2 linked regions of the Pararhizobium sp. A13 genome follow. The main gene of each other region encodes a partner of the protein of the gene in region 2 in a complex. Links are inferred from orthologs where the notes say so. Each region holds a gene or a part of one and is shown on either strand. Other genes may lie near its edges.

Evidence for each region.
Region 1: the proteins of trxB (region 2) and trxA are in contact, whole or in part, in a crystal structure (PDB 1F6M), measured with the Escherichia coli proteins. The link is inferred for Pararhizobium sp. A13 from one-to-one orthologs.

The regions. Positions count from the first base shown.
Region 1 is NZ_CP149510.1:1,010,640-1,026,538, forward strand. Bases 1-2,972 are described here. They hold trxA (thioredoxin), read right to left. Parts: upstream 1,663-2,972; coding sequence 1,339-1,662; downstream 1-1,338. Other genes in these bases: WI754_RS04815 (folylpolyglutamate synthase/dihydrofolate synthase family protein), read left to right, coding at 1-1,277; addA (double-strand break repair helicase AddA), read right to left, coding at 1,750-2,972. In the rest of the region: more of addA, read right to left, coding at 2,973-5,316; double-strand break repair protein AddB, read right to left, coding at 5,306-8,491; WI754_RS04835 (nucleotidyltransferase family protein), read right to left, coding at 8,496-9,227; tRNA (adenosine(37)-N6)-threonylcarbamoyltransferase complex ATPase subunit type 1 TsaE, read right to left, coding at 9,268-10,758; WI754_RS04845 (ATP-binding protein), read right to left, coding at 10,758-13,238; ahcY (adenosylhomocysteinase), read right to left, coding at 13,642-15,042; WI754_RS04855 (HPr family phosphocarrier protein), read right to left, coding at 15,272-15,589; WI754_RS04860 (PTS sugar transporter subunit IIA), read right to left, coding at 15,558-15,899. UniProt on the Escherichia coli protein: Participates in various redox reactions through the reversible oxidation of its active center dithiol to a disulfide and catalyzes dithiol-disulfide exchange reactions.
Region 2 is NZ_CP149510.1:3,985,279-4,001,050, reverse strand. Bases 7,630-10,474 are described here. They hold trxB (thioredoxin-disulfide reductase), read right to left. Parts: upstream 9,617-10,474; coding sequence 8,642-9,616; downstream 7,630-8,641. Other genes in these bases: WI754_RS19505 (glycosyltransferase family 2 protein), read left to right, coding at 9,842-10,474; WI754_RS19515 (LysR family transcriptional regulator VtlR), read right to left, coding at 7,632-8,528. Also shown: WI754_RS19555 (pyridoxal phosphate-dependent aminotransferase), read left to right, coding at 1-536; WI754_RS19550 (GFA family protein), read left to right, coding at 1,233-1,640; WI754_RS19545 (LysR family transcriptional regulator), read right to left, coding at 1,651-2,544; WI754_RS19540 (NAD(P)H-binding protein), read left to right, coding at 2,634-3,668; WI754_RS19535 (lytic transglycosylase domain-containing protein), read right to left, coding at 3,673-4,614; WI754_RS19530 (N-acetyltransferase family protein), read right to left, coding at 4,688-5,191; WI754_RS19525 (alkene reductase), read right to left, coding at 5,514-6,638; WI754_RS19520 (metalloregulator ArsR/SmtB family transcription factor), read right to left, coding at 6,708-7,001; more of WI754_RS19505, read left to right, coding at 10,475-10,936; WI754_RS19500 (acyltransferase), read left to right, coding at 10,942-11,475; WI754_RS19495 (Lrp/AsnC family transcriptional regulator), read left to right, coding at 11,526-11,996; WI754_RS19490 (FkbM family methyltransferase), read left to right, coding at 12,045-12,746; WI754_RS19485 (glycosyltransferase family 2 protein), read left to right, coding at 12,760-13,584; WI754_RS19480 (glycosyltransferase), read left to right, coding at 13,592-14,614; WI754_RS19475 (glycosyltransferase family 4 protein), read right to left, coding at 14,812-15,772.

The sequences.
Region 1 (15,899 bases), 3.0 Mb from region 2 along the record:
GCTTCGATCTGTCGCTCGACAGGATCACGCGGCTGCTCGACACGCTCGGCAATCCGCAGGACAGGCTGCCGCCGATCATCCATGTCGCCGGCACCAACGGCAAGGGCTCCGTCACCGCCTTTTCGCGGGGCATCCTGGAAGCCGCCGGTCTCAGCGTCCATGTGCATACGTCGCCGCACCTCGTCAACTGGCACGAACGCTACCGCATCGGCAAAAAGGGCGGGCGCGGCGCGCTGGTCAGCGACGCCGTCCTGGCGGACGCGGTCCGCCGCGTGGCAGAGGCGAACGGCGGGCAGAAGATCACCGTTTTCGAAATCCTGACGGCCGTCACCTTCCTGCTCTTTGCCGAACATCCGGCAGATGTGGCGATCATCGAGGTCGGCCTCGGCGGCCGCTTCGATGCGACCAATGTCATCAAGACGCCTGCCGTTTCCGTCATCATGCCGATCTCGCTCGACCACCAGGCCTATCTCGGCGACCGGGTCGAACTGATCGCCGCGGAGAAGGCCGGTATCATGAAGCGCGGTTGCCCGGTGGTGATCGGCCATCAGGAGGAAGACACCGCGCGCGACCTGCTGGTGTCGACGGCCGAGCGCCTGAAATGCCCGGTCTCCGTCTATGGACAGGATTTCATGGCGCATGAGGAATTCGGCCGGTTGATCTATCAGGACGAGTTCGGACTTGCGGACCTGCCACTGCCACGCCTGCCGGGCCGCCACCAGCACGCCAATGCTGCCGCCGCTATCCGCGCCGTCAAGGCTGCCGGTTTCGATCTGACCGAGGGGGCGATCGAAACGGGACTGACGACTGTCGAATGGCCGGGTCGGCTCCAGCGCCTGACCGACGGCAAGCTCGTTTCGCTTGCGCCGAAGCGCGCGGAAATCTGGGTCGATGGCGGACACAATCCGGGCGCGGGACAAGTCATCGCCGAAACCATGGCCAATCTCGAGGAACGCGACCCTCGTCCGCTGTTCCTGATCATCGGGATGATCAACACCAAGGATCCGGTCGGTTATTTCAAGGCCTTCAAGGGGCTGGCCGAACAGGTCTTTACCGTGCCGATCCGCGGCTCGGATGCCGGGATCGACGCGGTGGCACTCGCCGACGACGCAGGCGTGGCCGGCTTCGAGGCAACACCGCTCGAGACGGTGGCCGAAGCGCTGGCGACCATCACAGAGATGTTTTCGAACGATCCGGCATCGCCGCGCATCCTGATCGGTGGGTCGCTCTATCTGGTTGGCGACGTGCTTGCCGATAACGGCACCCCGCCCCAGTGATCACGATCAACAAAAAAGCCCGGTCTCCCGGGCTTTTTCAATTGTGTTCCAAAATCAGGAATTAAGCGGCTGCGTTGGAAATCCAGGACGACAGCGCGGTCTTCGGAGCAGCGCCGACCTTGATGTCGGAGACTTCGCCGGCCTTGAACATGGCGAGCGTCGGAATGGAGCGCACGCCGTACTGGGCAGCGATTTCCGGGTTCTCGTCGATGTTGACCTTGGCGACCTTCACCTTGCCGGCAAGTTCGTTGGAGATTTCTTCGAGGCTCGGGGCGATCATCTTGCAGGGGCCGCACCATTCGGCCCAGAAATCTACGATGACCGGCTCGGCGGCATTCAGCACTTCATCCTGAAAATTGGAGGTATCGACTTTTACGGTAGCCATAGGCTGCTCCTTGTTTCGAAATCGGCGTTCTTCGAACGGTTGGGCAAGATGTGATAGCGGAACGCATCTTTTTCAATATTCGGTATCTCACTTCTTCGAGAGCTCCACAAGGCTCCTGTCCAGCATCTCCCGCGGCAAAGTCAGCACCGCAGGGCCTTCGGTGTAGATCAGCGCGCACCGAAAGGCGTGGTCGGGATAGAGCGGCGCGAGAAGAGTGCGGTAGATCGCCAGCTGCGCCCGGTAGACGAAGGGTACGTCTTCCGGCGAAGCGGGTACTTCCCGGTTGGTCTTGAAATCGGCGAGAATGACCGTGTTGCCGGAGACTGCAAGCCGGTCGATGCGGCCGGAAACGGCGAAATCGCGCGTCCCGAGCGTCAACGTGCCCATCACGGACACTTCCGCGCGGCTCGTCTCGGAAAACAGTGCGGCGAGTTCCGGATGCTCGATCACGCTCAGCACCGAAGCCGTCAACGCTTGCCGCTCGCTTGCCGACCAGCGGGGCACGGAGCGAGCCAGGTAGCGCTCGGCGGCGGCGTGCCGTTCCTCGGGCGCGATCGACGGCAACACCTGCAGGAAGCGGTGCAGGATCGCACCCCGTAGTAGAGACCTGTTGGCGCCGGCTTTTTGCGAGAACAACGCCGAACCGACGATGGCGGCTCCATCGTCCTCGTCAATGATGACACCCGCGCCGGAGGGGCTTAACGGGCGCGGCAGGTGCCGTTGCGGCGGCAAGGGCTGCAGAAGGGAGGCGGGCAGGCCCACTGGCCGGACATCTGCAGCTTCCTTGACAGCGTCCTGCGTCTCCAGGTCGCGAGCGGCGGATGAAGCCTGCCACGAATAGCCGGTCCATTCCTGATTGCCCGCCGTGAATGTCTTGGGCGTGCTGCGACCGCACTCGTCCCCGGACAGGCTTGTCGTGACCATGGCATGCCAGCTTTCGGGATTGGCCCGTTTGCCCTGATAACCACAGACGATCAGTCGGTCTGCCGCACGCGTCATGCCGACATAGAGAAGCCGGCGATATTCCTCTTCGGCGGCGGTCTTCAGCCGAGCGGTGTCCGCGTCGATCAATGTGTTGGACGCCGCCCCCGGCGGCCGCCAGGCAGGAAGCGGCAGTGCTGCGTTGCGATTGTCCGGCTGGATCAGGCGCAGGCCGGAGACATGCTGCGAATTAAAAGCCTTGCCGCCGCCATCGACCAGGAACACCACCGGCGCCTCCAGCCCCTTGGCGGCATGCACGGTCATGATGCGCACTTCGTTGCGCTCCTTGTCCTGCTCGCGCTTGACCGTCGGCGCTTCCATTTCGAGACCGGAAATGAAGGCCTGCAGGCCGGGCAGCCCGTTTTTCTCGTGATCGAGCGCAAAGGTCAGGAATTCATCGAGGATATCGCTGACTTCGGTTCCGAGCCGGCCGAGGAAAGCGGCGCGGCCGCCGTCATGACCGAGGATACGGGCGTAGAAATCATGGACAGGCAGCGTGCGCGACAATGCCCTGTATCGCTGCAGCTTTTGCAGGGCACCTGTGTAGCGCGCGCCCTCGTCGGCGCCGAATTCCTGCAGGCGTTGCCAGACGCTGACCGACAGCGGACGGGAGACCGCGAGATCCCTGACGTCGTCCTCACCCAGATTGAACAGCGGGCTTTTGAGGAGGGCGGCGAGCGAAAGGTCGTCCTGCGGCAGGAGCACGAAGCGTCCAAGCGCCATCAGATCCTGCACGGCGATGTGGTTGGTGAGAACAAGCCGGTCGGCCCCGGCAACCGGAATGTTGCGGCGCGTTTTCAAGGCTCGGGTGAGAGCGTTGACGAAGGCATCGCGCTTGCGCACGAGAACGATGACGTCGCCCGGCTGCATCGGCCGCTTGATACCTTTTTCGATCACCGTTTCCTTGCCGATCCAATCGGCGAGCACGGCGGCGATACGTTGGGCAAGAATGTTAGCCGGCGCATCCTCGGGTGTAGCGTCGAAGGCAGCGGTCCAGTCATCCTCCTGAATGCTGTCGGCCGGCGCGATCGCATCCCACACTTCGACCAGACCGGGGTGACCGATGCGGTTGGAGGCATGCACGACCGCATCCTGCCGGGCGCTGAGCCCGCGCGCGTGCAGCGGATTTTCGAACACAGTATCGACGGCCGACAGAACGTCCTCGGTCGAGCGGAAGGAGAGCTGCAGCCGGATCGGGCTGAAGGCCTTGCCACTGTCGCGGACGCGCCGCTCCGTCTCGATGCTCTCGTCGGAAAAACGTTCGGGCCGGGCACCCTGAAAGGAGTAGATCGATTGCTTCTCGTCGCCGACGGCAAACATCGTACGGTTACCAGCACGCGCCGTTTCGCCGGAGAAGAAATCCTCCGCCAGCGACTGGATGATGGTCCATTGCACGGGGCTCGTATCCTGCGCCTCGTCGACCAGAATGTGGTCGATGCCCTGATCGAGCTTGTAGTGGATCCAGCGGCTGACATCGCCGCGCGACAGCAGCGCCGCCGTGCGGTTGATCAGGTCGTCGAAATCGAGCTGGCTGCGGCTTTTCTTGATGTCCTCGTAATCGCCGTTCAGCCGGTCAGCGAGGGTGAGTGCCGCTTTCGTCGCCTCGAACACGGCGACGAGGTTAAGACGATCCATGGAGGCGGCGATGTGATCGCGGGCGGCGAGGACAAGAGACTCCAGATCTGGTGCCTTGTCGCGGACCGGTTTCGAGATGAAGACCGAATCGGCCTTGATCTTGCCGTTCTGGGTGTAGAACAAGTCCCGCAGCATGTTGAAGCGTTGCAAGGGATCGGCGAGCTTGGCGACGGCGCGAAGACCGTCGGCGAATTCCGCAACCTTCGCCCCGCCGTCCGAAAGCGCGATGCCGATGTAGCGCTCAAGCGTTGCGCCGTTTAGACCCTTCAATGGCCAGAATCCGGCTATCGCTGTCTCGGACGTTTCGTCCGGTCCGAGATCGAGCGCTGTTCGAAGCGCCGGGTCGATGCCACCGTTAAGATTGGCATCCTCCAGAAATGCCTGAATGGCGGTGCGGTTGGCGACGATTGCCGTCAGCAACTTTTCGAGCCCGGTATCGTCGGCGAGATCGAGAACGGTCGCAAAGGCTTCCGTCAGTTCGCGGTCATCCTCGCTTGCCGTCGCCGTGAGGTGCGCGCGGCGGGCATCGGCAAGAAGCGTTGCGGAAGCACGGTCGTCCAGTACCGAGAAATGCCCGGCAACGTTGGCTTCGAGCGGAAACTGGTGCAGCAGCGCCTCGCAGAAGGCGTGGATCGTCTGGATCTTCAGTCCGCCCGGCGTTTCCAGTGCCCGGGCAAACAGGCGCCGCGCTTCCTGGCGTTTCAGCAGATCCGGCCGCGCGCCCTCGATCGCCGCAATCCGGTCATCCAGCGCCTCGTCGTCGAGCGTCACCCATTCGGCCAATCGCTCGAAGACTCGGTTGGACATTTCCGACGCGGCAGCCTTGGTATAGGTCAGGCAGAGAATGGCAGACGGCCGGCATCCGGATAAGAGTAGCCGGATAACGCGCTGCGTCAGCACATGCGTCTTGCCCGAGCCGGCGTTGGCCGACACCCAGGCCGAGCGGGCGGGATCGGAAGCAAGCGCCTGCTTGGAGGACGTCCAGTCGAGCCACCCTTGAGGCGAAGGCTCGAGAGGGCCGAAATCGTCATCCCTCATTGGCATCCTCCTCGCCTTCCGCCGTCGCCCATTCGGCAACGCGGGCAAGATGATCATACTCGCCGCCGTAATCGCGCTCTTTCTGCACAATCACGCGTGAGGCAAAGCCGTGTTTGCCGTTCATCAGGGCGGTGAGGAGCCCCGCCAGTTCCTTGAGCGATTCCCCGGCCAGTTGCTCGGCGGATTTGGTCTCGACGTTGGCGCGCGTTTTGGCGTGTTCGTTGTTGACTTCCTCAGGCTTAAATCGTTCGCCGGGTTTCAGGCGGACATAGACCAGCGACTGCGGATGCCGTGATCCCGCGTGCTTGAAAGCGCCCGCCTTGAGCGCGGCGGCTTCGAGCGCCAGTTGCGGATCAAGCAGCGCACGCGCCTCGTTGACCGACGGGCTGGAGCCGGTCTTGTAATCGACGATCACGGCGCTGCCGTCGCCGAGAATGTCGATACGGTCGGCAATGCCGGTCAGCTTGATGTCCTCGACGCCGATCTCCATCGAGGCATAAAGCTCGGTGTAGGATTTCCGGATATCGGCGTGGCGAGCGATTTCCCACTCGATGAAGGCCTTGCCAACGGCGGCAAAGCGCGGTCGCCAGACGACGTCGATATGGGCGGGCAGCGCTTGTTCGTCGAAGGCCTCGTTGATCAGCCGGCTCATTTCCTGCGCCGCGTCCGGTGACGCGGGATCGAGATCGGCGCGGACGAAGCGTTCGACGATCTTGTGATAGAGCGTGCCGCGCTCGGCCGCACCCGGATCGCGGTTGAAGGGATCGATCGGCTGCAGGCGCAGGATTCGCTTGGCATAGACAGCATAGGGATCGCGTCGCAGGCGGGCGACCTCGCTGAAGGAATAGCTGCGCGGCTGCAGCTCCGGCGAAGGTTTCGGCTCCGGGCGGGTCGCCAGTGGTTGCGTAACGCCCTGGTCGAGCATGCCCGCCCAATGATGATAATCCCTGCCGTTCTCGCGAAGCCTTGCCGCGAAATCGCGGCCGCCGACGGCGAGAAGCCGTTGCAACCAGCGCGAGGCGACGGTCGGCGTGGCACCCTTGCGCATCGCTCGTGTCAGGATGAGCTTGCGGGTGCCGCAAGCCATCTGGAAATCATGGGCCAGCTGGCCGATGCGCCGCTCCGGCGGCTCCAGGCCGATGGACGTTTTCATGGTGCGCGACAGGAAAGGATCATTGGCGGTCTGCCCGGGCCAGGTGCCTTCGTTCATGCCGCCGAGAACGACGAGATCGACGCTTTGCAGACGGGATTCCAGTGCGCCGAAGATAAACACGCGGGGATGGCGCATGGAACGCGGCTTTATCGCCTCGCTCGCCGATAGCGCCTCCATGATGTCGCTCCATTGGGGTCCGTCGGCGGTCATCTGGCCGTCGGTGTCGATGACGGAGCGAAAAAGGGTCGCCAGGGCTTCGCCGGCTTCACCCGACCAGAGACCGGCAAGACTGCCGCGTTCGTCGACGGTGGCCGCTTCGAGCGCTGCGCCGGTTTTTTCTGCCCATTCGGCAAGCGTCAAGGCCGCGGTCAGACCCCGGCCGGTTCTGTGATGGCGCACCAGCGTTCCAGCCAGCGGTTCTACAGCGGCGGCAATGCGCCGGGCAAGATCGCGGGCCCGCTCGATCGCCGCCTCGTCGATCCGGCTGCGCCATTCCGGCAGATGTCTTTTGTTTCCTTCGCGCTGGAGCGCCTCGTCGAGAAGAACCACCAGTTCGGAAATATCGGCGCTGCCGGTGCCGCCGCGCAGCGCCATCAGTTCCAGCGTCTCTGCCGTTGTGTTCATGACATCCGTGGGTAGGCCGAATCGCGCCAGCGGATGCTTCAACAGGGCGGTGATCGAAACCGGATCGCCGGGCCGCAGAGCGGCCTCGAGAAGCAGCCGCGTCAGGCTGCCGGGGCCGGTCGCCGAAAGCGGTGTACCGGCCGAATCGTCGGCCTCGATGCCAAACCGCAGGAGTTCGGCCGCCACCCGGCGGGCAAGGTCTCGGTCGGGCGTGATCAGTGCGGCCTGGCTTTCCTCGCTGCCGTGCAGAGCGAGCCGAAGGGCGATAGCGATCGCCGTCGCCTCCTCGCGTTCATTGGCCGTCTCGATCAGCGCGGCATCCTTAAAGGCGTCCGTAAGCTGGGCCTGATCGACGGCGCCGCGAAGGGCTGTCCAGCCGCTCGTTGCCTGAACCGGCAGGAGGGCATGGGACATGATCTCCGCGCGATAATCGAGGTCAGCGTCCGCTGTGCCGAGCGGCATGACATCGCGGCGGTCGATGCCCATGCGGTTCAGCAAGCGGAAGAAGCCGTATTGCGGATGGCTGCGGCTTGCCGGATCACCGGCCAGCTTGGCCGTTTCCGGCGCGATCATCATCCACTCCGCATTGCCCATCGTCCGGTCGAGACCGGGCAGCACGATGGTGCCATTCGGCAGTTTTTGCACCGCGGCGATCAGACTGGCCGTCGCGGGGATAGAGCCGGTCGACCCGGCGATAATGATCGGTCCGGTGACTTTTCCGTCGGCGATACGCTGCCTCTCGGCTTCGAGGATGGCGTTGCGGTGGCGGGCGGGCGAGGATTGCTTGAGCTCCTCCAGTCGCTGCGGCCAGTAGGTGCGGGCGATCTTGAGGAATTCGAGCGTTAGCTGCCACCACAGCGCATGGTCGGCGTCGTCGAGTTTGTCGAGCGCCTCCCAATCCAGCTCTTCGGTTTCCATCGCGTCGATGATCTCGGAGAGATTGCGGGCGAGCCAGATCGCGTCGGCGGGGCTTGCGGGAGCTATCAGCGGGCTTTCCGCGTGCACATCGACCACGGCCTTCGGAAGCTGGTTTCGCCAGGCGAGGATGAGGCGGCCAAGCTCGATCAGCCGGGCGGTGTTCGTCAAAGGCGGCGCCAGATCGAGGATCGCCGGGATTTCCGCGTCGAAGAAGCCGCTGTCGTCGTCGGTTTCCCCCAACGCCCGGATCATTGGCAGGATGGCAGAGCGGCCGCCGAGGCTATCGACCAGTTCCGAGCGCAAGACGCGCGCCGAGCGGCGGGTCGGCACGAAGATCGTGATGCCGGCAAGGGCCAGCGGATCGGCTTCCGCATAGCGAAAACCGGGCACCAATTCGCCGGAGCACAGCTTTTCGACCAGCGTCTTCAGGAAGGGAAGGCCAGGGGGAATGGTGAAAACGTTGGAAACGGTTTCCGCCATGTCCTCATGCTCCCGTCTGGAAGCGTCTGATCGCCTCTTCGGCCTCGCCGACTGCTTCCGGCGTGCCCACGGTCAGCCAGTGACCTTCGAGAAGGATGCCGAAAAGCCTGTTTCTGGCAATCGCCTTGTCGAAATAGATGTTGAGGTTGAAAGGTCCTTCCGGGGCGTCGGCAAAGAGCCTGCTGTGCATGGCGATCGCGCCCGCATAGACGACGGGGTTTTCCATGCCCTCCCTGTAACGCGAGAGCCGGCCCTGCGGATCAAGCGCGAAATCCAGCTTGCCGTTGTGGCCGGTCGTATCCTCGTTGCGGACACAGAGCAGAGCCATGTCCATCGTTTCAGGGTCAAAGAAGGAAGCAAGCCGCTCAAGATTTGACGGTGCGTCCGGCTTTTCGCCGATCCAGAAGAGATCGGCGTTCATGACGAGGACCGGACCGCCATCGAGCAGTTTCAATCCCTTGGCAAGACCACCACCGGAACTCATCAACGCATCCCGCTCGTCGGAGATGACGATTCTCGGCCGGTGCCTGTCCTTCAGATGCGCCTCCATCTGGTCGGCGAAATGGTGGACGTTGACCGCCGCCGTCTCGATGCCGGCACCTTCGATCGCGTCGAGTACGTAATCGATCATCGGCTTCCCGGCGATGCGCACCAGGGGTTTCGGCATGGTATCGGTGATGGGCCGCAGCCGGGTGCCAAGCCCCGCCGCGAGCACCATGGCATTCTTGATGGACATAGGCACGTAATCCACTGAAGTCCTGACCGCTGATTCGGTTTTAAAGGATTCCAGCCTTTATGCACCAATCACGCAAGGGCGCGAGCGCTTCATGTTCGAGCGCCACGTGAAGATAGGAGAATGTCCGCGGCATGTGCTTCATGTAGAAGGGCTTGCCGTCGCGCTGCATCAGCCGGACCCAGATGCCGGCGAGCTTGCAGTTGCGCTGCGCCGACATCAGATGCCAGTCGCGCCGGAACGCTGCCTCGTCGAAACCGCCGAGAGCGTGGCGTTCAGTGCAGTAGAGCGAGAGCATCTCGCCGCAGAGGTCCGGCTCGATCGTCACCCGCGCATCCTGTGTGATGGATGCCACGTCATAGGCTGTCGGGCCGATCATCGCGTCCTGGAAATCGATGATGCCGACACGGTCGAAGCCGGAGTTCTTAGCGCGCCAGATGATGTTCGGCGAATGGAAATCCCGTAACAGTAGTTTCTTTTCCGACGTGGCGAGAAGATCGACCAGTCTATCCCAGACCGAGAAATACGCGGCACGCTCGGCGTCGGAGGCCTTCTCGCCGCGCTTCCACGGAAGATACCAGTCGATCAGCAGGCTGGCTTCGATCTTCATTGCCGTACGATCGAAATCGGGTATGTGGTGCGTAATGGTATCGGACAGGGGTATGTCGCGTGTTACCGGCTGCGCGTGCAGATGCGCGAGCACGCGAACACTTTCTAGATAACGTTCGGCGACCGGCTGTCCATCCGCATCGAGGATACCCTCGCTGCCGAGATTTTCGATCAGAAGGATGCCTGCGTCGAGATCTCTTTCGTAAACCTCGGGCGCGCAAAATCCCTTGTCCCGAATGTCGCTGGCAATTGCAACGAACGGAATGACGTCTTCGGCAAGATGGGCGAGCTGCTGGTAGTATTTGCCATCCTGCAGGATCGGCCCGGCCTTGTGGCGGGCCGAATCCATCAGGATTCGCACCGGTTGCCCCGCGATCAAAATCCGCTCATAGGCGCGTGCCGACGCATCGCCGCTCAGATGCCGGCGCTTTGCCTCTCCATATCCGCCGTGTTGCAGGAAGGAACGGATCGCAAGGCTGCGCTTGATCCGCGCCAAGGCCACCGTATCGCCGGATATGGTGACGCGGCGGCCGTCATCGAGGTGGGAAAAGGTCGCGGTCAGTCGGGTTTTCGGCAGCGCCGAGAGCGCGTTTTCCGGCCATTCCACCAGGCAGATACCGTCCGAGAGCGCTTCGTCGAGGCCGAGTTCGTCCAGTTCGGACACATCTGCCAGCCGGTAGAGGTCGAAATGCGAAACAGGAATGCGCAGGTCGTAGCTTTGCACCAGGGTGAAGGTCGGGCTCGGCACCTCGAGCGCCTCGTCGTCGGCCATGGCGCGCAGGAAGGCGCGGGCGAGCGTCGATTTGCCGGCGCCGAGATCGCCGGAGAGCGCCAGGCAGTCGCCGGGCTTCAAGGCCAGCGCCAGGTCTTCGCCGAGCTGAATGGTCGCGGCCTCGTCTTTCAGGAAAATTGCGATGTCCTGCATCATTCCGCCGCTGCGAATTTCGGAAGATCACCCGAGGGGATGCGGCAGGTCACTTCCGTTCCCTCGCCTTCATGGCTGCGGATCGACACCGTGCCATGGTGCAGGCTGACGAAACTTTCGACGATGGAGAGGCCAAGACCGGCGCCGCCGTGTGTCCCATGGCTTTCGAACCGGTTGAACACGGTATCGAGAACGTCCTGCGGGATGCCGGGGCCGTTGTCGCTGACGCTGAAGACGAAATCGCTGCCGTCGCGGCGGCATCTCAGGCTGATGGTGCTGCCGTCGGGCGCGAAATTGGCGGCATTGGTCAGGAGCTTGATGAGGATCTGCTTCAGTCGTTGGTGGTCGGCGACGAAAAGGCCGAGCATGTCGGGCGTGTCGATCTGCAGCGTCACGGCGCTTTCCTGCAGCCGATCGGCCATCTGAAGGGAGACTTCGTCGAGGAAGTCGGTCAGGTTGACTTCCGACAGGTCGAGCTCGACGATGCCGGCATCGACGGTCGCGAGATCGAGAATGTCGTTGACGATCGTGAGCAGCAATGAGGACGAGGTGGAGATATGATCGACATATTCCGCCTGCCGCTCGGTCAGTGCGCCGAAGGCGGGCGTTTTCAAAAGATCGGCAAAACCGATGATGTTGGTGAGCGGCGAACGCAGTTCGTAGGAGACGTGCTGGACGAAGTCGTTCTTCAGATGGTCGGCCATCCGCAACGCCTCGTTCTTTTCGGTCAGCGCCCGCTCGACGCGCACGCTATCGGTGATGTTGACGAAGGTCAGCATCGTCTGCGCATTCGGCAGCGGGATGACGGCAAAATCCAGAATGAGACCGGTGCGGAGTTCGAGGATGCCCTGGCAGGACGGCCGCTCGTCGTCGAAGCTGGTAATGAGATGCGAGAACCGCTTCCAACCGTCCGGCTGGTCGTAGGACGGCGCGCAGACCTGCTCGATGGCGCGGATGTGCGTGCCAGGCTTGGCTTCCGCCTCCGTGACGCCCCAGAGCGCGCGGAAGGCTGGGTTGGACAGCTTGATGCGCCCGTCCGGCCCGAACACGGCGACGCCTTCGGACAGATGGTCGATGGTCTCGCCCTGAACCTGCACCAGGGTATTGTAGCGGGTTTCGAGATCGACCTTTTCCGTCAGGTTCTCGAACACCCAGGTCGCGCCGCCTTGGGGACGGGCCGTTGCGAAAACGCGCAGCGTCTGGCCGTTCGGCAGGTGCCAGAGGTCCGATTGCGTGTCGAGCGCCTGATAGACGGCGAGCGCATTTTCCTTCCACTGTTTCCAGTTCAATTGTTCGGGCAGCTTCGCAGCAGCGCGCAGTCGGTCGAGAATCTCGCCATTGCCCGGCTTGCGTTCGAGGAAGCCCATGTCGAGATCCCAGAGCCGCTGGAAGGCCTGGTTGTAGAATTGCAGACGCTGCCCACCGTCGAAGATGGCGACGGGCGTCGCCAGATGATCAAGCGTCTCGGCGTGGCTTTTCAGGGTGCGGTTCAGCTCTTCGCGAACAGCCTCGACATCCGAGACGTTGATCGCCATGCCTGCCGATCCGGCCGGGCTCCTGGCATCGACCACGTCGAAGAATGTCCGGTTCCCCCGGACGACGGTGGAGACTTTTTCGCGATAAGCTGAATCATAGGTGCTGAGCGCGCGGATCTTTTCGCGCGCCACCGTCGCCAGAAGCTCCCGGTTTTCCTTCACCGCAGCACCCGGATCGGCGGCCTCGACCGCCTCCGCATAGGCTTCGTTGACCCAAAGGAGCGCGCCGTCGGCACCGCGCTGCCAGACCGGCAGATCGATCGCATCAAGCACCGTCTGAAGGCTCAACAGCGATCCGTGCAGGCGATCCCGCTCCAGTTTCATCTCGGCAAGCTCGGCGCGCAGATTGTTGAGCGCGACGAAGCGGACGAAAGCCCGGCCACCGGAGACACGGCCCTGCGTCTCGATGATTTCGCCGCGGGTGGTTTCAACGATCAGATCGAAGCTCTGGGCGCTGGAGCGCAAAAGCTCGATGGCCTTTTCAAGTTCGGAGGCAGACTGGGATTTGATCCAGCGGCCGAAAGCGAGGAAGTCGCGGTCATCCTGCGGAGCGCCCGTTTCGACGGGCAGGTGTCCCAAGAACTCCGGCTTGTTCGAAAGGCCTTCCCAGACGACGATACGGCGGTTCTTGTCGGCGATCAGTGCCTGAAAACGCGAAATCTTGTGATTGGCGTCGGCCAGTGCGGCGTTCAGTTCGCGATTGTCCGTTTCGATATTGCCGCGCTGGCGGATCAGCCAGATGGCGGAAATCATTGCCGCCGAAATCACCCCGATCAGGACGGAAAAAGTGACGACTTCGGAGGAGTGGAAAACGCTCGCCGTGGAGATGTCTTCGGCCGCCGCAAGGGCAGGGCAGGCGCAGATCGCAAGCGCAGAACCCGCCATGAACCGGCGCAGCAAGGACGGAATCCGGCCGCCAGCGCGTTTCGAAGGACCTGTTTCCATGGCATGCTTCCCCGTTTGCATCACATAGGATGCCATGACCCGAAAAACCGAATCACGGACGATCTCATGTGTATTCAATACCTTGAAGCGTGCCCCGACCTTTCGGCGGAGCCCGTGCAAGGTCCTTAGTCCGGTTGCAAATCGCCACGTAGTGCGAAATCGAATCCTGCCAACGGCAGGCCTCGTTCAATTTCGATTGCAGTCCGGCATGTCTCCGTTTGTTTGCCGCATAAACGACAAGACATCCCATTCGCGACGCGTCTGTACCGCATCTTTGTCACGAATCATTGTCCCAAAAACATACGCCTTCGGCGAATCGTCGGAAAGGGCGAGGCAAAAAAAGAGGCCGCGATCTGCTGTCAAGATCGCGGCCTCTACATGTTGTGGATTATCCAGGTAAGGATTAATACCGGTAGTGTTCAGCCTTGAACGGACCCTGCGTCTTCACGCCGATGTAGTTGGCCTGTTCTTCCGAAAGTTCCGTTAGCTTGACGCCGAGCTTGCCGAGGTGAAGGCGGGCAACCTTCTCGTCGAGGTGCTTGGGCAGGATGTGGACCTTCTTGTCGTACTGTTCACCCTTGGTGAAGAGTTCGATCTGGGCCAAGACCTGGTTGGTGAAGGACGCCGACATGACGAAGGACGGATGGCCGGTGGCGTTGCCGAGATTGAGCAGGCGGCCTTCCGAGAGAAGGATCATCCGGTTGCCCTTGGGGAACTCGATCAGATCGACCTGCGGCTTGACGTTGGTCCATTTCAGGTTGCGCAGAGCCGAAACCTGGATCTCGTTGTCGAAGTGGCCGATATTGCCGACGATCGCCATGTCCTTCATCTCGCGCATGTGGTCCATGCGGATGACGTCCTTGTTGCCGGTCGTGGTGATGAAGATATCGGCGGTCGAGACGACGTCTTCGAGCTGCACGACTTCATACCCGTCCATGGCGGCCTGCAGGGCGCAGATCGGGTCGACTTCGGTGACCTTGACGCGGGCGCCGGCGCCCGACAGCGAGGCAGCCGAACCCTTGCCAACGTCGCCATAACCGCAGACGACGGCGACCTTGCCGGCCATCATCACGTCGGTGCCGCGGCGGATGCCGTCGACCAGCGATTCCTTGCAGCCATACTTGTTGTCGAATTTCGACTTGGTGACCGAATCGTTGACGTTGATCGCCGGGAAGGGCAAGAGGCCCTTGGCATGCAGCTGGTACAGACGATTGACACCGGTGGTGGTTTCTTCGGTCACGCCCTTGATCGCGTCGCGCTGCCTGGTGAACCAGCCCGGGGAGGCGGCAAGGCGCTTCTTGATCTGGGCGACGAGGATTTCCTCTTCTTCCGAGGTCGGGTTCGACAGCACGTCCTCGCCGGCTTCGGCGCGAGCGCCGAGCAGGATGTACATGGTGGCGTCGCCGCCATCATCGAGGATCATGTTGGAGACGCCGCCATCGGCCCATTGGAAGATCTTGTCGGTATAGGTCCAGTAGTCCTCCAGCGTCTCGCCCTTGACGGCGTAGACCGGAACGCCGCTGGCGGCGATTGCTGCTGCAGCATGGTCCTGGGTGGAGAAGATGTTGCAGGATGCCCAGCGGACTTCGGCGCCGAGTGCGACCAGCGTTTCGATCAGCACCGCCGTCTGGATGGTCATGTGCAGCGAACCGGTGATACGCGCACCCTTCAGTGGCTTCTTCGAGCCGAATTCCTCGCGGCAGGCCATCAGGCCCGGCATTTCGGTCTCGGCAATGGTGATTTCCTTGCGGCCGAAATCGGCAAGGCCGATATCCGCAACGAGATAGTCGTTCGTCGTGCTCATGAAGCTCTCCGGGCTTGAGGCCATGCACCGGGACCTGATGTGTTTATGATCCGGGCAGGGCACACTGAAATTCGCAACTTCGGCAAGGAGCCGAGAAGTTTGTTCTCACCTAGCAGGATTCATGAAAAGGAGCAACAGGACATAAAGAAGTCTTTATGTCTTTATGTCCCCAGACTGCCCGGTTCCGGCCTGACCGGAAAACAGGCTTGTCTCGAGGTCGGAAGAGAGCTCAGATCTCTTCGCCGAACTTGTCGGCCACCAGCGCGTCGAGGGCGTCGAGGGCTTCCTGGGCCTGGCGGCCGCTGGCAACGACCGAGATGGAACAGCCAGTGCTGGCGGCAAGCATCATCAGTCCCATGATCGACGTACCGCCGACGGTCATGCCGTCTTTCGACACATGGATCTCGGCGTCGTAGCCCTCCACCGTCTGGACGAACTTGGCGGAGGCGCGGGCATGCAGCCCTCGCTTGTTGATGATCAGCAATTCGCGGGAAAGCGCCACTGTGGCCACTTCGCTATTTGCCACTGAGGACACGGCTTGCGACATTGATATACTTTCTGCCTGCTTCGGATGCTTCGACGAGTGCCTTGTCCATGTCGCTTTCGCCACGGACGCCGGCGAGCTTGATCAGCATGGGAAGGTTGACGCCGGCAATGACCTCGACGGTGCCGCTCTGCATGACGGAGATCGCCAGATTGGACGGCGTTCCGCCGAACATATCCGTCAGAATGATGACGCCATTGCCTTCATCGGCCGAGAGAACCGCTTCCAGAATATCCTGGCGGCGTTGATCCATGTCATCCTCGGGGCCGATGCAGACAGTCTCGATCGACTTTTGGGGACCAACGACATGCTC
Region 2 (15,772 bases):
TCGAGCCCGCCCTCTATGACCGCACGCTGACCATGAACGGCGTTTCCAAGGCCTATGCCATGACCGGCTGGCGCATCGGCTACGCGGCCGGTCCGCTGGCGCTCATCAAGGCGATGGACATGATCCAGGGGCAGCAGACCTCTGGCGCCTGCTCGATCGCCCAGTGGGCTGCCGTCGAGGCGCTCAACGGCACACAGGACTTCATTCCGGAAAACAAGAAGATCTTCGAAGGCCGCCGCGACCTCGTCGTCTCCATGCTCAACCAGGCCAAGGGCATCGAGTGCCCCTCTCCTGAGGGTGCGTTCTACGTCTACCCGTCCTGCAAGGGCCTGATCGGCAAGACCGCACCTTCGGGCAAGGTCATCGAAACCGACGAAGACTTCGTCTCCGAGCTTCTCGAATCCGAAGGCGTCGCCGTCGTCCACGGTTCCGCCTTCGGCCTCGGCCCCAACTTCCGCATCTCCTACGCGACCTCGGAAGAACAGCTGGAAGAAGCCTGCAAGCGCATCCAGCGTTTTTGTGCAGCCTGCAAGTAAGGCAAGGTTGGACCTTGACAAGGAGCCCGTCGGAAACGGCGGGTTTTTTGTTGGGTAGAGCGGTTGAATGCCCGAAGGTCCGTGGTGTCCGGAATGCCAAACCCCTCCCTCATTGCCGCCCTTGTGGCGGCAATCCAGCCCGCTGCGTCTACGGCGCCAAGGACTCCTTTCACGCGACAGACGTCGCGTGGCTGGATTACCGGGACAAGCCCGGTAATGAGGGGAGGATAGGGCTTCTCCAGTAGATTCATCGACGATATCAGCTGACGCCGGGAAAATGGCGCGTCCCCTTGGCAATTCACAACCCGTGCAGATAGTGCGAAATATCCGCCCACTCCGGATTCATTTCCTCAATCAGATTGAGCTTCCATTTTCGCGGATGATGTCTGAGCCACGCGGTTTTTCAAGGTGCATCCCTTTCTTCCCTCATTACCGGCCTTGTGCCGGTAATCCAGCAGCACCGCGTCTGCGGTGCTGAAGACTTGTCCACCGACAAGTTGTTTTCCGAGAAGGCGCTGGCACAGCGGCGGGATGTCGGCGATCCGTCGAATTCAACTGCCGTTACGCAGGGGTGATTTCCGGGGCGTCCGGTCTGCCCTGTTCCCCGCTCGCGCAGGCCAGGCGATGGTCATCGCCGCTCTCTTCGGATAGCCTCGTCCTGGGCGCCGCGCGACAGATGCGGCGAGGGGAACGGCAATGCTCAAAACCTATCGTGGAAGCTGTCATTGCGGCGCGGTCCGCTTCGAGGCGGATTTCGATCTCAGTCTCGGCACCGGGAAATGCAACTGCTCGGTTTGCTGGAAGATCCGCCTCTGGACCGTCAAGGTCAGGCCGGAAGCGTTCCGCCTGCTGACCGGCGCGGCGGACCTGGTCGATTATCAGTTCAACACCGGCGTTGCGCACCATCTCTTTTGCCGGCAATGCGGTGTGCGCCCGATCGAGTGGGTCGATGTTCCCAACATGACCGGCGCCAAATATTACAATATCAACATCGCTTGCCTCGACGGTCTTGATATCGACGAACTGATGGGCGCGCCGCTTACCTACTTTGACGGCCTCAACAACGATTGGGGCGCAACACCAGCCGAGATCCGACACCTTTAGGAGCAGCCGCCTACTTTCCCACATACGCCAACAGCCCCGCGACCAGCGCATCGAAGGTGACGCGGCAGCGGGGCGTCGTCTTCATGGTCTCGTGCATGACAACGAACGTCTCCAGCGGCAGTTCGAACTCCGCGCGGAACAGCCGCACGAGGTTCGGATCGCGCCTGGCAAGCTCCACCTGGCATACCCCGATGCCGCAGCCGGCGCGGATCATCGCCATCTGCGCGAGGTTGCTGTCCGATTTCAGCGTCGGCCGCATGATATCGAGCAGCGGCACGCGCTTGCGCACGGCGCGCACGAAGGCGCTTTCGCGATCGAAACCGATGACGCGATGCGTTCGCAGATCCTCCAGCGTCTCCGGTGTCCCGTGCTGGTCGAGGTAGCGACGGTGTGCGTGGAGCCCGAGCGGAATACCGCCGATCCGGCGGGTGATCAGCGCGTCCTGTGCCGGCGCCACCATGCGCACGGCGATATCGGCCTCCTGGCGCAGGAGATCCTCCACAGCATCCGACACGGAAAGCTCGATGACAAGATCCGGGTGTCGATCGTGGAGTAGGGCAAGCATCGGCGGCAGCACTTCGATGCCGATCACCTCGCTGGCGCTGATGCGCACGGTGCCGCGCACCGTCTTTCCCTGTCCGGTCGCCGCCCGCAGCAGCGCCGCTGCGTTGGCCGCGAGTTGCTCGGCATGCGGCTTGAGGTCGAGTGCTGCCTCGGTCGGGATCAGTCCCTGCGGAGAGCGGATGAACAGCTGGAAGCCGATGATGCCTTCGAGAGCGTCGATATGCCGGCCGATGGTCGGCTGCGTCAGCCCCAGTTCGCGTGCGGCGGCCGACAGCGAGCCTTCCTTCAGAACGGTCAGGAAGGTGCGGTAGAAGTCCCAGCTGGGTTCAATTTCGCTCATTCTTTTTTGTATATCAGATAAAGAAATTTCGGCAATTCCGTTTAGCCACGTTTGCGATCAGGATCGTCTCATCGACAAGGAGACGAAACATGACCAGCAAAGCAAGACCGATTGCCCTCATCCTCGGCGCCACCGGCGGCATCGGCGGTGCGGTTGCCCGAACCCTCAAGGCCCGCGGCTGGACGATACGCGCCCTCAATCGCGATGCAGCCAAGGCCGCGGTAAGGAGCCCGGACTTCGAATGGGTGCAGGGCGATGCGATGGATGCCGCCGATGTGCTCGCTGCTGCAGAGGGCGCAAGCCTCATCGTCCATGCCGTCAACCCGCCCGGTTACCGCAACTGGGGTACGCTGGTGCTGCCGATGATCGACAGTACGATTGCGGCCGCGAGGGTCACCGGCGCGACGGTGCTTCTGCCGGGCACCATCTACAATTTCGGCCCCGACGCGTTCCCGCTGCTGCACGAAAAGTCACCGCAGAACCCGGTGACGGCCAAGGGCAAGATCCGCGCCTTGATGGAGCGGCGCCTGCAGGCTGCGTCAGAGGACGGCGTCCGCGTGATCGTGGTCAGGGCCGGGGATTTCTTCGGCCCGGTTGCGGCTAACAGCTGGTTCTCGCAGGGGCTCATCACCGCCGGCAAGCCGATCACCTCCGTCACCTACCCCGGCAGGAAGGGCATCGGCCATCAATGGGCCTATCTGCCGGATGTCGCCGAAACGATGGCGCGGCTGGTCGATCGCCGCGAAACGCTGCCCGCCTTTGCGGTCTATCACATGCAGGGTTTCTGGGACGACGATGGCACGAAGATGGTCGCTGCCATCCGCCGCGCCACCGGCAATCCGCGCCTCAAGGTCAGGGCCTTTCCGTGGTGGGCGATGCCGTTCCTCGCGCCCTTCGTGCCCTTGTTGAAGGAACTGCGGGAGATGCGCTATGTCTGGCAGGAGCCGTTGCGCATGCCGAACGACCGGCTGGTCGCTGTGATCGGCGCCGAGCCATGGACCCCCATCGACGAGGCGGTCCGCGCGACTCTTGCGGCGCTCGGCTCCCTGCCGCCGGAGCAGCTGGTCCAGCAGCGGGTTTTGCCGGCGCCGCGCAAGCCAGGGTCTGTTGAAGCGGCCGGGTAAGGCCTCAGTTCTTGAACACGATGCAGGCGCCGCCGCCCTTGCGGATTTCGGAGCAGACCGCATCGGCCTCGCGTCTTGTCTCGCGACCGATGCGGGCCGCATAGCGCAGCCGGTTGCCGAAGGCCCGGTTGCGCTCCCGTAGGATCAGCGGCTTTTCCGCATTGAGCGGCGATGGCATGCGCTTGATCGTGGCGAGGAACAGCCGCTGGGCCACGGATTTCTGGAAATGTGCCGAAAGTTGCGCGCCCCAGGGCGCCCAGGTGCCTTCTTCCTCGAACACCACTTCCTTGAGGCGGCGCTTGTCGGCAAGGGCGGTGCAGGCGTCGTAGAACGGCTTGTCCTTGTCGAGCCTGAGATCGAGCGTCGCCGGCGGATTGTCCTTCCATTCCTCCACCGGATGGGCGGTGATGGCGAGCACATAGGCACGCGTCTCATGAGGCAGGTTGCCGGTGCGCAGAAATGTCTCCAGCCCGCTTTCACCGGCATTGTAGGCGGCGGCGGCAAGGCCGAGATTGCCGAAGCGGTCGCGCAGGTCATCGAGATATTCGGCCGATTTCCCCAGGGCTTCCAGGGCATCGAAGCTGTTGGAAAGACCGCGCAGCTTCGCCGTCGAGGGGATGAATTGCGCGATGCCCTCGGCCCCCTTCGGGCTGACGGCATCCGGCAGGAACAGGCTTTCCTTCCAGATCAGCCGCGCGAAGAAATCGGGCGGCAAGGCATTCGTCTTGGCGAAATGCCCAAGCGCGGTGCAGATGTCGCGGTTATAGCTGTGGGCGCGAACGCAGAGCGTTGTATCTGCTGTTGTCGCGGAGTAAACGCAGGGTGGCGAGCGCCATTCCGATTGGGCAAAGGCGACGGGCGGGCTTGAGATCGTGACGATGCTGAAGATTGCGGTTAATGGTGCCGCAAGCCTCGCCCGATCATGCCGCCGTCTTTTGTGCCTCATCCGCTCAGGGACCCGTCCGCCAAACATCTCGACGGCCCTTGATAGCACCGATGCGGCAGAATCGGGAGATGGTCTATCTGTGGTCCGGCAACGTCAGTTGCATGAAGGTCAGGTCCAGCCACCGGCCGAACTTGGTGCCGACCTCCTTCATCTGGCCGGTGATCTCGAAGCCGAGTTTCTCGTGCAGCCGGATCGAGGCTTCGTTGTTCGCCTCGATGCCGGCGACCATCACATGTTTGCCGCAGGCGGCTGCGCGGTCGATCAGGGCCAGCATCAGCATTTTGCCAATGCCGCCGCCGCGCTGGTTCTTCTCGACATAGACCGAATGCTCGACCGTGTGACGATAGCCGTCGAAGGCCCGCCAGTCGCCGAAGGAGGCATAGCCCGCGATCGTGCCATCGTCGGCGACCGCCACCAGTACCGGATACCCAAGCCGCCGGCGCGCGGCCAGCCAAGTGGCGCGGTTTTCCAGGTCCACCTGCGTGTCGTTCCAGATCGCCGTCGTGTTCAGCACGGCATCGTTGTAGATGTCTCGGATTGCGGGCAGATCGGCGTCTTCGGCGTCGCGCAGGTGCATCAGGTTTCTCCAGCAGTTTGCCGAAGCTCTAGGCCGGGATGACAGCGTTGTACAGCCGGTAAATCATGCCGAATTGCCGACTGCCCAGGCGCAATTGGCGAGTTCCGCCGCCGCAATTTCGGCGACATGCGGGATCGGCCCGCATCACAGCCATCCTCGATGAATCATGCCGTGGAACGCTCGGCGAGGGCGTTCCCACCTCCCCCTTGAGGGGGGAGGTCGCAGCGAGGCGGCGGGTGGGGGTGATCGTGAGGTGAGCACCGTGGGTCACCCCACCCCGGCACTGCGTGCAGACCCTCCCCCTCAAGGGGAGGGTGAAGGCTCACGCGACCTTTTGTTCAAGCAGCGGATAGTCCGTATAGCCCTTGGCGCCGCCGCCGTAGAAGGTAGCCTGGTCCGGCGTGTTGAGCGGCGCTTTGTCCTTCAGGCGCTGCACCAGGTCCGGATTGGCGATGAACGGCTTGCCGAAGGCGACGAGGTCGGTCTTGCCCTGCTCGACGGCCTCAATGGCGAGTTCGCGGTCGTAGCCGTTGTTGGTCATCCATGCGGCTTCGCCGCCCGCCTTTTCATAGGCCTGGCACAACGCCTTGTAGTCGAACGGCTTGTCACCCTGCTGGAAATCGCGCGGGCCGCCGGTCGCACCTTCGATGATGTGGATATAGGCGAGTTTGTATTTCGCGAGACCTTCAACGACGTAGGTGAAGAGCGTCTGCGCGTCCGGATCGGACGAGTCATTGGCGGGCGTCACCGGCGAAATGCGGATGCCGGTGCGGCCTTCGCCGATTTCCTTGGCAATGACGTCGACAACTTCGAACAGGAAGCGGGCACGGTTCTCGATCGGTCCGCCATACTGGTCGGTGCGCACGTTCGAGCCGGAACGCAGGAACTGGTCTATGAGGTAGCCATTGGCCGCATGGATCTCGACGCCGTCGAAACCGGCTTCGATGGCCGCACGGGCCGCCTTGCGGTAGTCTTCGAGGATGCCCGGAATTTCGGCGAGCTCGAGCGCGCGGGGCTCGGAGGTCTCGGCGAACGTGCCCGTGCCGTCTTCGTTGATCAGATAGGTCTTCGATTTTGCCTGGATGGCCGAGGCCGACACCGGCTTGCCGCCGTTCGGCTGCAGCGAGGTGTGGGAGATCCGGCCGACATGCCACATCTGCACGACGATCTTGCCGCCAGCCTTGTGCACCGCGGTAGTTACTTGCCTCCACCCGTCCAGTGCTTCCTTGCTGTAGAGGCCGGGGACGTCGGCATAACCCTGGCCCTGATGGGTGATCGCAGTCGCTTCGGTGATCAAGAGGCCGGCGGTGGCGCGCTGTTCGTAGTAGGTGACGTTCAGCGTGTTCGGAACGGCGCCCGGGGAGCGGTTGCGCGTCAGCGGCGCCATCACGATGCGGTTAGCAAGCTCGATGTTGCCGATCTTGATCGGGTCGAAGAGGGAAGTCATGGGAAGTCCTTTTCGTTTGTTGCGGGGTTAGTCATCCTGGGAGGATAAGGGCTGGCGGGCGGATCGCCGTCAGAGCGTGTTGCCAATGTCTTTCAGGAACGCCTGGATGGTCTCCTCGTTCCGTTTGTAGAAAATCCACTGGCCAACGCGTTTGGTGGTCACGAGACCTGCGCGCTGCAGGATCGCCAGATGGCCGGAGACGGTCGACTGCGAAAGACCGCAGCGCTCGAACTGGCTGGCGCAGATGCCCATGTCCAGCGGATGATGCTGGTCGGAAAAATGCGCTTCCGGTTCCTTCATCCAGCCCAGCATGTCGATCCGTTTGGGATGTGCCAGTGCTTTCAGGATTTCGTCCCTGTCCATCGATCGGCTCTGTATCGCTAAATCTCGATATTCCGATATGTAGATCGGAATTTTCCGATATTCAAGTCACGACTCTGTGAAGGGGAAATTCTGGGCAAAAAAAGAGGGCCACTGGAGAAACCGGGCCCTTTAGGTGTGAAGGTCAAAAACCTCCAGAGGGGAACAGCTGCTGCGGTGGCACTGGGAGGAAAAAAGACCACCATCTGCATCAGCTGGATTGGATATGGGAAAGTGGTTTCCGGATTTCAACCCGCAGCGCCGAGGAAAAATTGCAACTTTAGGGATGTGCCTGAAATCAAGGCAAAAAAAGAGGGCCACAAGAAAACTTGGGCCCTTTATAGTTATGAAGGTAATTAAACCTCCAGAGGGGAACAGCTGCTGCGGTGGCACTGGGAGGAAAAAAGCCACCAAACTGCATCAGCTGCAGTCGATATGATGGTTTTTTGGGCGAACTTCAATCATTTAATATGCATGACAGCCATGTGCCGGACGCAGCCCTGCTAATTTTTCAAGCGATTTAAATCGCTTATGCCGTTGAGGTTATTAAGGCGCTGGCAAAAAACGAGTTAAAACAGTAGTTTGTCTAGAAGGAATGTAGAGAACATTTTTTGTGCAACTGCGAAGGCGGCTCTAGAAATTCCAGTTGCGCGCCTTTGCGACAATGAAATCGCGGAAGACTTTCAGCTTTGCCGCGTTCTTCATCTCGTCCGGATAGCAGAAATAGGTGTCGAAGGACGGAATGTCGGCGCCGATCGGCAGTTGAATGAGGCCGGGATCGCGGCCGACGATATAGTCGGGCATCATGGCGATGCCGATGCCGAGCAGGCAGGCGCGCTTGATCGAGGTCTGGCTGTTGATCTGCAGATGCGAGGGGCGGGGATTGTCCGAGTCGCGCCCGGCGATCTCCAGCCAGTTGACGTCGAGCAGGTAGTTCGGCGCAGGCTCGCCGAAGGTGATGATGCGGTGATTGTCGAGATCGTCGATCGACTGCGGCTCGCCGTATTTGTTGATGTAGGACGGCGCGGCATAGACATGCATATGCACGGTGAAGAGCTTGCGCTGGATGAGGTCCGATTGCTGTGGCTGGCGCAGCCGGATGGCGCAGTCGGCATGGCGCATGTTGACGTCCAGCTCCTCGTTGTCGAGGATCAGCTGCACCTGCATTTCCGGATAGAGCGACAGGAATTCCTGCACCTTGTCGGTGAGCCAGCCTTGGCCGAGACCGACGGTGGTGGTGATGCGCAGCTTGCCGCTCGGCTTGTCGGTGGTCTCGGTCAGCTGGACCTTGACGCTTTCGAGCTTCATCAGCACTTCGTGGGCGGTGCGATAGAGGATTTCGCCCTGTTCGGTGAGGATCAGGCCGCGGGCATGGCGATGGAACAGCTTGATGCCGACATCCTGCTCGAGCGAGCTCACCTGGCGGCTGATGGCCGATTGGGAGAGATGCAGCTTGTCGGCCGCATGGGTGAAAGATCCCGCTTCCGCCGCCGCATGGAAAATGCGCAGTTTGTCCCAGTCTAGCGGCATGGAGCCCCCCATAAAGGCTCGTGGCGGAAAACGGCCTCGTTGTTTCCCGCCAGAGAGCTGATTGTCTGTTCCCACTCAGGAGCGAGGATTCCCGCTCCAATTGTTTGCGGCTTCTATTCGGCCGCAATTGCGACGGGCATATGGCCCGCCAGATATTTTTCCGCTTCGAGCGCCGCCATGCAGCCCATTCCGGCGGCCGTGACCGCCTGGCGATAGATGTCGTCCGTCACGTCGCCGGCCGCGTAGACGCCGGGCACGTCAGTGGCGGTCGAATCGGCGGCCGTCCAAAGATAGCCGTTCGGCTTCAGGCGCAGCTTGTCCTTGAAGAGCTCGACCGCCGGCGCATGGCCGATCGCGACGAAGACGCCGTCGATGGGCATTTCGCTCGTCTCGCCGGTACGGGTGTTGCGCAGCTTGACGCCGTTGACCGAAGCCGGCATCGGTGGCTTGGCCGGGCTGCCGAGATATTCGACAACCTCGTGATCCCAGATCACCTTGATGTTTTCCTTGGCGAAAAGCCGTTCCTGCAGGATTTTTTCCGAGCGGAAGCTGTCGCGCCGGTGAATGATCGTCACGGTCTTGGCAAGGTTTGCAAGATAGAGCGCCTCCTCGACGGCCGAGTTGCCCCCGCCGACGACGATCACGTCCTTGTTGCGATAGAAGAAGCCGTCGCAGGTGGCGCAGGCCGAAACGCCGAAACCCTGGAAGGTGGCCTCGCTCTCGATGCCGAGCCATTTGGCCTTGGCGCCGGTGGCGATGATCAGGACGTCGGCCGTCCAGTCGGTGCCGCTGTCGGTCGCGAGCTTGAACGGCCGCACCGAGACATCGACGCTGGTGACGAGATCATTGACGATCTCGGCGCCGACATGTTGGGCCTGCTTCAGCATCTGCTCCATCATCCACGGCCCCTGGACTGGATCGGCATAACCCGGATAGTTCTCGACATCGGTGGTGATCATCAACTGGCCACCCTGTTCCATGCCGGCGATCAGAACCGGATTGAGCATTGCGCGCGCCGAATAGATGGCGGCGGTGTAACCAGCCGGGCCTGAGCCGATGATGAGAACTTTGGTGTGTCGGGCAGTCATGAGCCGGGTCCTTCGATCGCAGGGACGGTATAGTTTCGCCCCGACTTCGTCATATGGTGAGAAATTGCCTCTTAGTCTAGGGATTCCCGCGGCCCTGTTTCAAGGGCAGTGCCGTTGATACACACAGATGTGTTGCCCGGTTGCCCCGGTTTGGCGAGGTTTTTGTGCATGGCATGCACAGACGCTCTCGTTTTTTAATCCTAATACGTGTTACCGGAAAGACTTATGACAACGGCCGATCGGACAGAACTGGCAGTGAACAAGCGGCAATCCCCATATCCGTTTCGCAATCCCGGCGATTTCGACTACGGCCGCACGCTCTTTCACCGGTTCGGGACCTGGCTCGACAGCCGTCGTGTCGCATCCCGGCGAAAGAGCAAAACCGAAGCGGTGCCGCTGTCGCTTTTGTCGCCGGCCACCTTCCGGCCGTTGCGGAGCGCGGATGTTCCGCTGCTTTTCCTGGCACATAACGATCTCAAGTTCATGCGCTCGCTGCTTGCGCACTATCGCCGGCTGGGCGTGACCCGCTTCATCTGCGTCGACGATCAATCGACGGATGGTACGCGCGAGTTGCTCTGCGCCGAGCCCGACGTCGACGTCTGGACCTCGGGTGTGCGCTATCGCGAGGCAAGGCGCGGCAAGCTGTGGCGCGAAGCCCTGTTTGCCCGCTACGGCAAGAACCGCTGGTATCTCAACATCGACGCCGATGAGTACCTCGTCTACGATCGCTGTTTCGAACGGCCGCTGCCGGAGTTGATCGCCCGGCTAGAAAGCCTCGGCGTACGCCGGTTCGCAGCGCCGATGATCGACATGTATCCCGGCGGAAAGGTGAGCGCCTTTGCCTTCGACGGTTCGACGGATGCCATGCCCTGGGACGTTGCCGATTGCGTTGACGGCAGCGGCTACGTCATCGAGAAGACCAAGCGTTTCCTCAGCCTTGCCGGCGGTCCGCGGCGGCGCAAGTTTGCGGCCGAAGCCGAGATGATGAAATATCCGCTGATGTACTGGGACGACGATTGCAGCTTCGGCGTCAGCATCCATCAGCCGCTGCCCTTCGACCGCAATTTCTCGCCGATCTCCGGTGTGCTGCTGCATTTCAAGTTCTTTGCCGATTATCACGAGAAAACCCGTCAGGCCGTGGAAGACAAGCAGTATTTCGGCGGCGCGCGCGAGTATCAGCGCGTCCTCGACACGGTGGCCGCCAGCGGCGAACTCGATTTCGTCTATGAAAATACGCTGAAATATTCATCGCCGGAACAGTTGATCGAGCGCGGCTTCATGCACTCGGTCTGGTCTGCCGACCCTCGTGCGGAGGTTTAGCGGCCGTGCGCATCGGATCGCTTTCGCATTATTACTGTCTCCTTCGCGGGCTTGTGCTGCCCGGATATCTGCGTGTCGGCCGCAAGGCCCGGATCAAGCAGGGCGCCATCATCGATGCCTACCGCGGGCGGGTGGTGATCGGCGACCGGTTCAAGATCCATAGAGGCGGCTTCATCGACGCGCAGAAGGGCACGGTCGAAATCGGTTCGAACGTGTCGATCAATCCCTATAGTATCCTTTATGGTCTCGGCGGCATAAGGATCGGCAATGATGTCCGCATCGCCGCCCATGTCGTCATCGTTTCCTTCGATCACCGTTATGACGACGTCTCCCAAGCCATTACGATGCAGGGTGTCGTCGCCAAGCCCATCGTGATCGAGGACGATGTCTGGATCGGTGCCGGCGCGAAGATCTTGGGCGGCTCGCATATCGCCAAAGGCTGCGTCATCGGTGCAAACGCCGTGGTCAAAGGCAAGACCGAACCCTATGGAATTTACGTTGGCAGCCCGGCGCGGCTTTTGAAGTACCGCGGGCAATAACAGGAAGCGGCCCGCAAGCGGCCGATCGAACAGAAACGGGAAGCTCAACCATGGTGATGCGCGTCGAACTTGATGCAATCGATATGAAGATTCTGCGCGAGCTTCAGAACGACGGCCGGATGACCAATGTCGAGCTGGCTGAGCGGGTCGGCATATCGGCGCCGCCGTGTCTGCGGCGTGTGCGCAAGCTGGAGGAGGCCGGCATCATCCGCGGCTATCGCGCGCTGCTGAATGCTCCGGCACTCGGCTATGACTTGGTTGCCTTCTGCATGGTCGGCCTCAAGCACCAGTCGGATGCCAATCTCAAGGCCTTTGCCAAGCAGACGGCCAATTGGCCGCTGGTGCGCGAGGCCTGGATGGTCTCGGGCGAATCCGATTTTCTCCTGCAGTGCGTGGCCGAAAACCTTGCAGCGTTTCAGGATTTCGTTATTGAGGAGCTAACGGCCACGGAGAATGTGGATACCGTGCGCACGATGCTGACCATCCGGCAGGTCAAGGATGTTGCTCTCATAGAGATCTAGGTCGCTTCCGTGTGGGTGTCTCCGGTTATCACGATAGGATCAGGTGTTTTGAAAAGACTGCTGCGATCGCTGCGCAAGAGCTTCCGGTATATGTTCAACGTGCGCACCGTCCGGCTGGGCGGAGTTGCGATCGACACGACCGTCGGTCATATTCCTGAAAACGTCCGGGAACTGATCTTTCGCGAAGTCTACGAAGACACCGAGCGCGACCTGATCGGCAAGATTCTGAAACCCGGCATGCGCACGCTTGAAATCGGCACCGGCATCGGCTTCGTCAGCCTGGTTGCCGCCCGCATCTGCGGCGAAGCCAATGTCTTCTGCTATGAGGCCAATCCCGATCTCGAGCAGACAATCCGGCGGAATTTCGGCCTGAACGGCATGACGCCGAACCTTACCATGCGCGCAGTCACCATCGACGGCGCACCGATCGCCTTCTTCAAGAGTGACAATATCATCTCCTCCAGCCTCTACGATCGCAAGCGCGACGACAAGCAGATCGTGGTCGAAAGCGAGGCTCTCTCCGACGTTCTTGCAAAGCACGATCCTGCTGCATTGATCATGGACGTCGAGGGCGCCGAAATCCAGCTGCTGGCTGTCGACCTGAAAAACGTCGCCGACATCATCGTCGAACTGCACCCGCACATCGTCGGCGAGGATGCGATCGCGGCGCTGGTTTCCAACTTGAAGAGCCGCGGCTACGTCATGCTGAGCAATAACCGCAAGACCTCCCATTTCGGCCGCGCGGCCTGAAGGGCACTCCTCCATGCCATCGAAGCTTCCGATTTCCGCATTCATCATCTGCCTGAACGAGGAAGCCTATCTCGGCAATTGCATCGAAAGCCTGGGAGCCTGCGCGGAAATCGTCATCGTCGATTCCGGCTCCACGGATGGCACGGCGGTGCTGGTGCAGTCCTATATCGACAAGGGCTGGCCGATCCGTTTCCTGTTCGAAGCCTGGCGCGGCTATGCCGGACAGAAGCAGTTCGCACTCGACCAGTGCGGAGAGCCGTGGTGCCTGAACATCGACGCCGACGAGCGGCTGGACCAACCCTTGCAGGCTTTGCTCCCGTCGCTTCTTGAGGCGCCGGAGGATACAGTCGGTTGGCGTGTTGCCCGTCGACCCTATCTGATCGGCTACGGCTATACGCCGGACAAGGTGCGCGAGCGCAAGAACCTGCGGCTGATCCGCAAGGGAAGGGGCGCCTACGATCTTTCCCAAAAGGTCCACGAAGGCATCGTGCCGGACGGCAAGGTCGAGGCGGCGGCGACCGGAAGCCTCTTGCACTACCGGCCGCTTGTTATCGACGAACAGATCCTCAAGGAAAACAAATATTCGACGCTGAAGGCCGACCAGCAGTTTACGGCCGGCAAGCCGCCGCGCGCCTACAAGATGATCCTCAGCCCGCCGCTCTATTTCCTGCGGCTCTATTTCCGCAACGGCCTTTGGCGCTGCGGTTTTCCCGGCTTCATCGAGGCGGCGACCGGAGGCATGTACGCCTTTCTGACGGCGGCAAAGATCTACCAGCGGCATGCGCTCAAGCGCCGGCCGAATTTCGACGACATGGAGCGCGCACGGCGCGGCAAATGAGGACGGCATGAAGGTTATGCACTATCACTTCGGCAAGGACGGCGGCGCCGAGCGCTTCTTCGTCCACCTCGTCAATGCGCTTGCCCGGCGCGGCGTCGAGCAGACCGCCGTCATCCGTCCGAACCGCCTGTGGCGCAAGGACATCGAGCCGCATGCCCGGCTGATCGAAAGTAATTTTCGCAACCTGTCGCCGGACCGCATCCTGCTGCCTTTGAAAGTCAAGCACCTGGCGCGCCGCGAAAGGCCGGATGCGCTGTTTTCCTGGGCAACCCGGGCAAGCCGCCTGATGCCGAATTACAAGGGCTGCATCAAGATCTCGCGGCTCGGCGACTACCCGACCAATCTCAGCTATTTCAAGAACACCGACGTGCTCGTCTGCAACACACCGGGGATCGGCGAACATGTGCGCAGGATCGGCTGGAAGCGCGGTGTGGAGGTGATATCCAACTTCACCAATACCGAGCGGGTCAAGCCGATCGACCGCAAAAGCGTCGATACGCCGGAAAACGCGCCGGTCGTCATGTCGATGGGCCGCTTTGTGCCGCGCAAGGGTTTTGCGCTGCTGACGGAAGCGGTGGCGAAGCTGCCGGGCGTCTATCTCTGGCTTGCCGGCGATGGCGAGGAGATGGAGAATGTCCGCAAACTCGCCGCCGATCTCGGCGTCACCGACCGCGTGCGGTTCCTCGGCTGGCAGAAGGATACGCGCCCTTACGTGGCGGCCGCCGATATCTTCGTCATGCCGTCGAGCCATGAGCCGCTCGGCAACGTCATTCTCGAAGCCTGGGCACAGCAGAAGCCGGTCGTTTCCAGCCGTTCGGAGGGACCGACCTGGTTCATGCGTGACGGTGAAAACGGCCTTCTCGTCGATATCGGCGATACCGAGGGTTTCAGCCGGGCGATCGAACGATTGATCAACGACAGACATCTCGCCGATCGCGTCGCCTTGGGCGGCCACGAGACCCTGATGGGGCAGTTTTCCGAGGAGGCGGTCGCCAACGCCTATCTCGAACTGTTCAAGCGCAAGCCTTAGATTTATTACGGTTTCCGGTTGAATGGCCCCGTTATGGTATGGCCAATGCCCATCACCCTAGCCCTCTCCCTCTCCCCACAAGCGGTGAGAGGGGATTTGCCCGGAGTTTGCCGCTTGTTCCTTCTCCCGGTCTGACGGGGGGAAGGTTCCCAATAGGGCGGATGACGGGCCGGCAGCGCAGGAAGGTTTTGAGGCGATCAACCGCAAACCGTATCGGTCAGAAGCGCCTCGTAGATGGCGCCGATACTCGACGCTTCGCCCTGAATGCTGAACGTCGCGGTGGCGCGGGCGAGCCCGCGTTCGCCGGCCAGCCGCGCCCGTTCGGGATTGTCCATGAACACGGCGGCGGCCTCCAACATTTCCGTCAGCGCGTTTGCCGGAATGAGGATGCCGGTTTCCTCCGCACCGGTCACCAGCAATTCCGGGAAGGCGCCGACATCGGCCGCCACGACGGGAACCTTTGTCGCCATCGCTTCAAGCGGCGTCAGCCCGAAACCTTCCCAGCGCTGCGGGGCGATGAACAGGTCGAGCGCCCGGTACCAATCCGGAATATTGGTATGCTCGCCGACGAAGAGGATGCGGTCAGCGAGACCGGCCCGCTTGACCTTTTCCTTCAGCTCATTTTCGAACGAAACATGCGTTGGCGTGGCGCGACCGGCAACGATGGCGATCCAGTCCGGCCGTTGCGGCAGCAGGCCGATCATGCTGTCGACGAAGAGATCCGTACCCTTCTGATGGCGCACCCGGCCGAAACAGCCGGCGATCTTCTTGTCAGCGGGCAGGCCGAGCACGGCCTTCACCGCGGCCTTGTCCTTGCCGGGAAAAAAACGCTGCGTGTCGATGCCGTGCATGATCGTTGTGCTCGGGACCTCGAGATAGGCGGCGGTGCGGTTGCTGGTGGCGATCACCGCGTCCATCCGGCGGATCAGGAACTTGCTCCAGCCCGAATGTTTGCGCTGCGAGGCGGAGGTGAAGACGATCTTGAGCTTCATTCGCAGGATATCGCGCAGCACGATCGCTGGCAGCATTTCGACATTGCGGCGCGCATGCCAGACCCGCAGCGCCCGGTTTTTCGGCCGACCCCACAGCCGAAGCAACGCGGAATAGCCGATATGCGGCAAATCAGCCGGCAAGCCGGGGCCGAGCGTTGCCACCTTC